One region of the Kitasatospora sp. NPDC058032 genome, then DNA from elsewhere that is predicted to be linked to it. Evidence: predicted binding sites of a transcription regulator. Region 1 holds the regulator's gene; the other holds the start of a gene.
The links. Region 1 encodes HspR, which represses chaperone genes until heat shock. Its sites were predicted from a motif close to TTGAGNNNNNNNNNCTCAA; they were not measured.
Positions count from the first base shown of each region.

Region 2: lon (endopeptidase La) is a predicted target of HspR. The motif match lies at 1,894-1,912, and genes of this name have one in related genera.

Region 1 covers NZ_JBHVRK010000004.1:183,953-187,362, forward strand. Annotated here, with positions in the region: gene grpE (nucleotide exchange factor GrpE) at 1-199, shown strand, start outside; gene dnaJ (molecular chaperone DnaJ) at 358-1,509, shown strand; gene ACFVUH_RS08665 (heat shock protein transcriptional repressor HspR) at 1,517-2,032, shown strand; gene ACFVUH_RS08670 (helix-turn-helix domain-containing protein) at 2,249-3,250, shown strand.
Region 2 covers NZ_JBHVRK010000005.1:330,092-333,501, reverse strand. Annotated here, with positions in the region: gene lon (endopeptidase La) at 1-1,871, opposite strand, end outside; gene ACFVUH_RS11475 (rhomboid-like protein) at 2,009-2,821, opposite strand; gene ACFVUH_RS11470 (response regulator transcription factor) at 3,372-3,410, shown strand, end outside.

The DNA.
Region 1 (3,410 bases):
CTACTCCTCGGACGTCACCGAGGACACCTGCGTCCAGATCCTCCAGCCCGGCTACCGGATCGGCGAGCGGATCATCCGCCCGGCGATGGTCGCGGTCGCGGAGCCCCAGCCGGGCACCCAGACCACGTCCGGTCCGGACTCCGACGCCGCCAAGGGCGGGGAGAAGAAGGACCAGGCCGATGGTGGCTCGGACAGCTGACCAGCGGTGACAGCTGAAAACCCCTGCGCTGCGGAGTCGTACGCCGGCCAGTACGGCGGCCGGCTCCGCAGCGCGCTGTCGATGGGTCCGGGCACGGAACGCCGTGCCCGGACCGTTGACAGCACTGTGACGATGGACCTCGGGAGGTGGCGCCGGCCATGAGCGGCAAGGACTACGTGGAGAAGGACTACTACAAGGTCCTCGGCGTGCCCAAGGACGCCAGCGCCACAGAGATCAAGAAGACCTACCGCAAGCTGGCGCGCGAGTTCCACCCCGACGCCAACAAGGGCGACACCAAGGCCGAGGAGCGGTTCAAGGACATCTCCGAGGCGTACGACGTCCTCTCCGACGAGAAGCGCCGCAAGGAGTACGACGAGGCCCGCAGCCTCTTCGCCAACGGCGGCTTCCGCCCCGGCGGCCCCGGTGGCACCGGCAGCTACAGCTTCGACTTCGGCGACCTCTTCAGCGGCACCCAGGGCGGCAACACCGGCGGCCTCGGGGACGTCTTCGGCGGCCTGTTCAACCGCGGCGGCCGGCAGGCCCAGCCGCGGCGCGGCGCCGACGTCGAGACCGAGGTGACGCTCTCCTTCGAGGAGGCCGTCGACGGCGCCACCGTCCCGCTGCGGATGACCAGTCAGGCCCCCTGCCGGCTGTGCAACGGCACCGGCGCCAAGGCCGGCACCACCCCGCGGGTCTGTCCGACCTGCGTCGGCTCCGGCACCGTCAGCCGTGGCCAGGGCGCCTTCGCGCTCTCCGAACCCTGCCGGGACTGCCGAGGCCGCGGCATGATCGTCGACGACCCGTGCCCCGACTGCCACGGCAGCGGACGCGCCAGCTCCGCCCGCACCATGCAGGTCCGGATCCCGGCCGGCGTCCAGGACGCCCAGCGGATCCGGCTCAAGGGCAAGGGCGCCCAGGGCGAGCGCGGCGGCCAGCCCGGCGACCTGTACGTCAGCGTCCACGTCGACTCCCACCCCGTCTTCGGACGCAAGGGCGACAACCTGACGGTGACCGTCCCGGTCAGCTTCCCCGAGGCCGCCCTCGGCGGCACCATCGAGGTGCCGACCCTGAACGGCCCGTCGGTGAAGCTCAAGCTGCCGCCGGGCAGCGCCAACGGCCTGACCCTGCGGGCCCGCGGCAAGGGCGCCACCCGCAAGGACGGCACCCGCGGCGACCTCCTGGTCACCGTGGAGGTCGTGGTGCCCCAGAGCGTCACCGGCGATGCGCTGACCGCCCTGGAGCAGTACCGCGAGGCGACCGCCTCCGACGACCCACGAGCCGCTCTCTTCCGGGCGGCGGAGGGAGCGTGACGACCAGATGACCCCCGACGACCCCATCGGCCCCGGCCTGGGCGAGGGCCTGCCCGGTGGCGGCGGCGCCCGCCGCACCACTCGCCGGACCGCCCCGCAGCCCCAGTACGTGCTGACCGAGGACACCCCGGTCTACGTGATCTCGGTGGCCGCCGAGCTCTCCGGCCTGCACCCGCAGACGCTCCGTCAGTACGACCGGCTCGGCCTGGTCTGCCCCGACCGCACCGCGGGGCGCGGGCGCCGCTACTCCGCGCGCGACATCCAGCAGCTGCGCGAGGTCCAGCGGCTCTCCCAGGACGAGGGCATCAATCTGGCCGGCATCAAGCGGATCATCGAACTGGAGAACCAGGTCACCGCGCTCCAGTCCCGGATAGCCGAGCTGGTCGACTCCCTGGAGGGCGCCGCCACCGCGCTCCAGCAGCGCGAGGCCACCATCCACGCCTCCTACCGCCGCGACCTCGTCCCCTACCAGCCGCCCACCCCGCACTCCAGCGCCCTCGTCGTCTGGCGTCCCAAGCGCTGACGGCCCCTGTCGCCACCGCGCACCGCCGCCGGTTTCCCCCTGGCCGGGGGGTGCCGGCGGCACGGCGTTGGTGAGAGAGTGTTGAGGACCTGGACCGAACCGCCGGTCAACGGATCCCGGCCGCCGCGACACGCCGTACCTCTAGGATCGCCGATGAGGCGGCGTGGCCCGTGCCCCTGTTGACCGCTTCCGCCGGTCGATGACAAGGAGACGAGAATGAACGGTCGGGAGCAGAGCGGCGCCGCGGCCGGAGCGCCGCGGATTCTCTCGACCGATGCCCGGGAACTCTATTTGGCCGTCCTCCGCAAGGACGGCAGAATTGCCCGGAAAGGAAACGACCCGGACGAATCACAGGTGTTCGACGAACTCCTGTCGATCGGTCTCCTGGTTCCGGATCTGGACGAACCGCGCATGCTGATCGCGGCCGATCCGGCCCAGCTGTCCGCCAGTCTGAGCCTCACCTGGCAGCGGCAGGCCCTGGAACATTTGTCCCGCGCCGTCTCGCTTCCGACCGAACTGGCCGAACTGGCCGAGGAATTCCATTCGCCGGGCCAGAGCGGCGGGCAGATCGAGTACGTCCGGGGCAAGGCCCTCATCAACCAGCGGGTGCGGCAGTCCACGGCCGGCGGGCTGGAGGAGGCGCTGGCGATGCAACCCGGCGGCCCGCGACCACCGGACGTCCTGGCCGCGAACCTGGAGAGCGACCTGGAGGTCCTCCGGCGCGGCGCGACGATGCGGACGATCTATCACGCCAGCACGCGGTACCACCAGCCCACCCGCGACTACGTCACCACGCTGGCCGCCGCCGGGTGGCAGTTCAGAACGCTCGACGAGCCCTACACCCGGCTCATCATCATCGACCGGCGCATCGCCGTCATCCCGGTCGATGATGACATGAGCCTGGCTGCCTTCATACACGACCAATCAGTCATCGAATACCTGGCCGAGGAAGTGTTCGAGCGGAACTGGGGCCGCGCACTCGAATTCGACGGCCACCCGGCAGTACCGCGCCAAGTGGTATCGAGGCTACGGCAGACCATCATCGAACTGCTGCTCTCGGGAACGAATCACCGAGTCATCGCGCGCCGCCTGGGGATCAGCGAGAGAACGCTCGCCCGGCACATCGCCGAAATGCGCGAGGACTACAACGTGGATTCCCTGTTCCAGCTCGGCTACGTTCTCGGACGCGCCGCCAACGAGGACGGCCCCCACGCGTAGCGCGTCCACCGCTCCCGGCCGCGCGTCCACGCGCCGGCACCGCGGGCGGCTCAGGTCCAGTTGATGTCGGCGTCGGTGAGGGCCGCGACATGCTCGGTCCGCCCGGTCTCGGCGGACTGCCCCTGCGGCACGCCGGCCCAGGCGATCACCAGGGCCGCCA
Region 2 (3,410 bases), on a different contig from region 1:
GTGACCGCCAGTCCGGTGGCCACGCCGGGCACCGCGGTGCGCCGCTCGGCGGGCTCCTGGGCCGCCTCCGGGACGTGGTGCGGCCGGCCGATCAGGGCGCGCAGGTCGTCGGCGCCGATCGCGGCGGGCAGCTCGCGCTCGCCCAGCTCGTGCTGCGCGGCGACCTTGCGCAGCACCCGGGCGATGGCCCGTTCGAGGTTGCGGACGCCGGCCTCCCGGGTGTACTCGCCGGCCAGGCTGCGCAGCGCCGGCTCGTCGACCACGACCTCCTCGCCCTTCAGCCCGGCCTTCTCCAGCTGGCGCGGGAGCAGGTGGTCGCGGGCGATGACGACCTTCTCGTCCTCGGTGTAGCCGTCCAGGCGGACCAGCTCCATCCGGTCGAGCAGCGGCTCGGGGATGGCCTCCAGCACATTGGCGGTGGCGAGGAAGACCACGTCGGAGAGGTCCAGCTCGACCTCCAGGTAGTGGTCCCGGAAGGTGTGGTTCTGCGCCGGGTCGAGCACCTCCAGCAGGGCGGCGGCCGGGTCGCCCCGGTAGTCGGAGCCGACCTTGTCGATCTCGTCGAGCAGGACGACCGGGTTCATCGAGCCGGCCTCCTTGATGGCGCGGACCAGCCGGCCGGGCAGCGCGCCGACGTAGGTGCGCCGGTGGCCGCGGATCTCCGCCTCGTCCCGGACGCCGCCGAGCGCGACCCGGACGAACTTGCGGCCCATGGCGTGGGCCACCGAGGAACCGAGCGAGGTCTTTCCGACCCCGGGCGGGCCGACCAGGGCCAGCACCGCGCCTCCGCGGCGGCCTCCCACCAGTCCGAGCCCCTGGTCGGCCCGGCGCTTGCGGACGGCCAGGTACTCGACGATCCGCTCCTTCACGTCGGCCAGGCCGGCGTGGTCGGCGTCCAGCACCGCGCGGGCGCCGGCGATGTCGTAGGAGTCCTCGGTGCGCTCGTTCCAGGGCAGCTCCAGGACGGTGTCCAGCCAGGTGCGGATCCACGAGCCCTCGGGCGACTGGTCGCTGGAGCGCTCCAGCTTGTCGACCTCCTTGAGCGCGGCCTCGCGGACCTTCTCCGGCAGGTCGGCGGCCTCCACCCGGGCGCGGTAGTCCTCCTCCTCGTCGGCCGGGTCGCCGTTCAGCTCGGCCAGCTCCTTGCGGACGGCCTCCAGCTGGCGGCGGAGCAGGAACTCCTTCTGCTGCTTGGCCACGCCCTCCTCGACGTCCTTGCGGATGGTGTCGTTGACCTCCTCCTCGGCGAGGTGGTCGCGGAGCAGGCCGAGCGCGTACTCCAGTCGCGCGACCTGGTCGGCCTCCAGCAGCACCTTGAGCTTCTGCTCGGCGGTGACGAAGGAGGCGTAGCCGATGTTGTCGGCGAGTTCGCCGACACCCTCGATGGCGGCCACCCGGTCGACGATCTGCCAGGCGCCGCGCTTGCGCAGCCACTGGGTGGACAGGTTCTTGTACTCCTTGACCAGTTCGGCGGCCCGCCCGGCCACCGGGGTGCCGACCGAGGACTCCCGGAACGGCGTGGTCTCCACCCAGAGCGCGGCGCCGGGCCCGGTGGTGCCGACGCCGATCCGCACCCGGCGCACCGCGCGCACCAGCGCGGCCGGCTGCCCGATCGAATTGGGGCCGTCAGCGAGCCTGCCGACCTGCTCGACGGTGGCGAGGGTGCCGACCGCCGCGTACGAGCCGTCCACCCGCGGCACCAGCAGGACCTGGGGCTTGCCGGTGCTGCCGGGGGCGGCGGCGCGCGCGGCCTCGACGGCGGCGCGGACCTCGGTGTCCTTCAGGTCCAGCGGAACGACCATGCCCGGCAGGACGACCTCGTCGTCGAGCGGCAGCACGGGCAGGGTGAGCGGTGTGGACGTCGATGCCATGATCTCTCCCCAGTCAGCGAACTTGAGTCGACCTGACTAAGGCTTCGCGGCGGCCGGATGTTCCCCGGGCTGCGTTCGCCGTGAGCGAACGGCGGAGGAGTCCCGGCCGGGCCGTCAAAACCAGGACCGGACCCGGCTCAGAGCCGCTCCAGCACCGCGGCCCGACCCGCCGCGGAAGCCGCCGTGACAGCCGGCGCAGAGGCCGGCGCGGGCGCCGACCGGGGGCGCCCGGCGAGCACCCCGAGCCGGGTACGGCGCGGCCGGTACCCGTCCCGGCGGCGCAGCCACCGCCACAGCACCACCCCGGCCAGCAGCGCCGCCGGGTGGCCGACCCCGGTGACGAGGTCCCGGTCCTCGGCGATCTGCCCGGCGATCAGCGCGGCGGCCAGTCCGAGCGCGACCACCCGTCCGCCCGGCCGCAGCAGCCCGGCCAGCGCGCCGAGACTGGCCAGCACGCCGTAGCTGACGCCGATGTCCAGGTAGTCCATCGCGGCCGGCTCCAGCCGCCCGGCCTCCACCCCGACGACGACCACGCCCTGGGAGAGCAGGGTGGCGCCGATGTGCCCGGCGGCGAAGACGGCCGCCGCCCGGGCCGGGCCGACCCGGCGCTCCAGCGGCGCGACGGTGAGGGCGAAGGCCCACAGGTAGGGCACCCAGTTCGGGCCGGCCACCCAGAAGCCGCTCAGCAGCAGCGCGCGCAGCGGGTGCTGGAGCAGGTTGTGCCCGTCCGAGCTGGACGCCTCCTGGAGCCGCAGCACGAGGTCGGGGTCGGCGAGCTGGGCGAAGGTGGTGGTGGCGCCGACCACGGCGAGGTAGCCCAGCGCGAAGGGATTGCGCCGCGGGGTCGGCACCCGGGCCAGCAGCCAGTCGGCCGCCCCGGCCCGCAGACCGTGCCGGAGCATCCCGTACGGCGGACCGCCGCGCCCGGCGCGCACCTGTCGCTCCGTCATGCCGCCTCCGCTCCGCCGCTCGTGACCGCCGCCCCCGCGCGTGTCCAACGTTCCGGCGCGTACCGGAAATCCCACCCCCCGCAAATTTGTCGTGGCCACGGTACGGCCGGCGGCTGGGAGCCCGCTGGGAGAACGCTGGGCGCGGGGGGATCGAGGGGTGGCCGAATTGGTCCATACCTTCTCCCCCCATACCCACGCCCGTCCCCGCTGACCGGCGGCTTGGTGTCGATCGATGTGCATACGTACCGTTACGGAGTGAAAAAACGCCGGGTAAGGTATCGGCCCGTGCCCACTTCCGAGTGGGCCCGACGGCCGGCCCGGCAAGCCGGCCCGCGGGCCGGAAATGTCCGGTCCACCTGCCGGGAATCACCCGCTGTCCGTACGCTGCGAGGTGTGCGGGAGAAGTGAGCGGCGCACGCCCGCTCGCCGGCACCGCGCACGCGACGGGACGGCGGACCCGGCACAGTCCACGACGGAACAAGACTACGAGCGGAGCCTTCGCCATCCCCACAGGTGGCCGGCCCGCAGCCCTGGGGGCGGTGGCGTGACCGTGACAGAAATTCAGCAGGACAACCAGAACGCCGGCGGC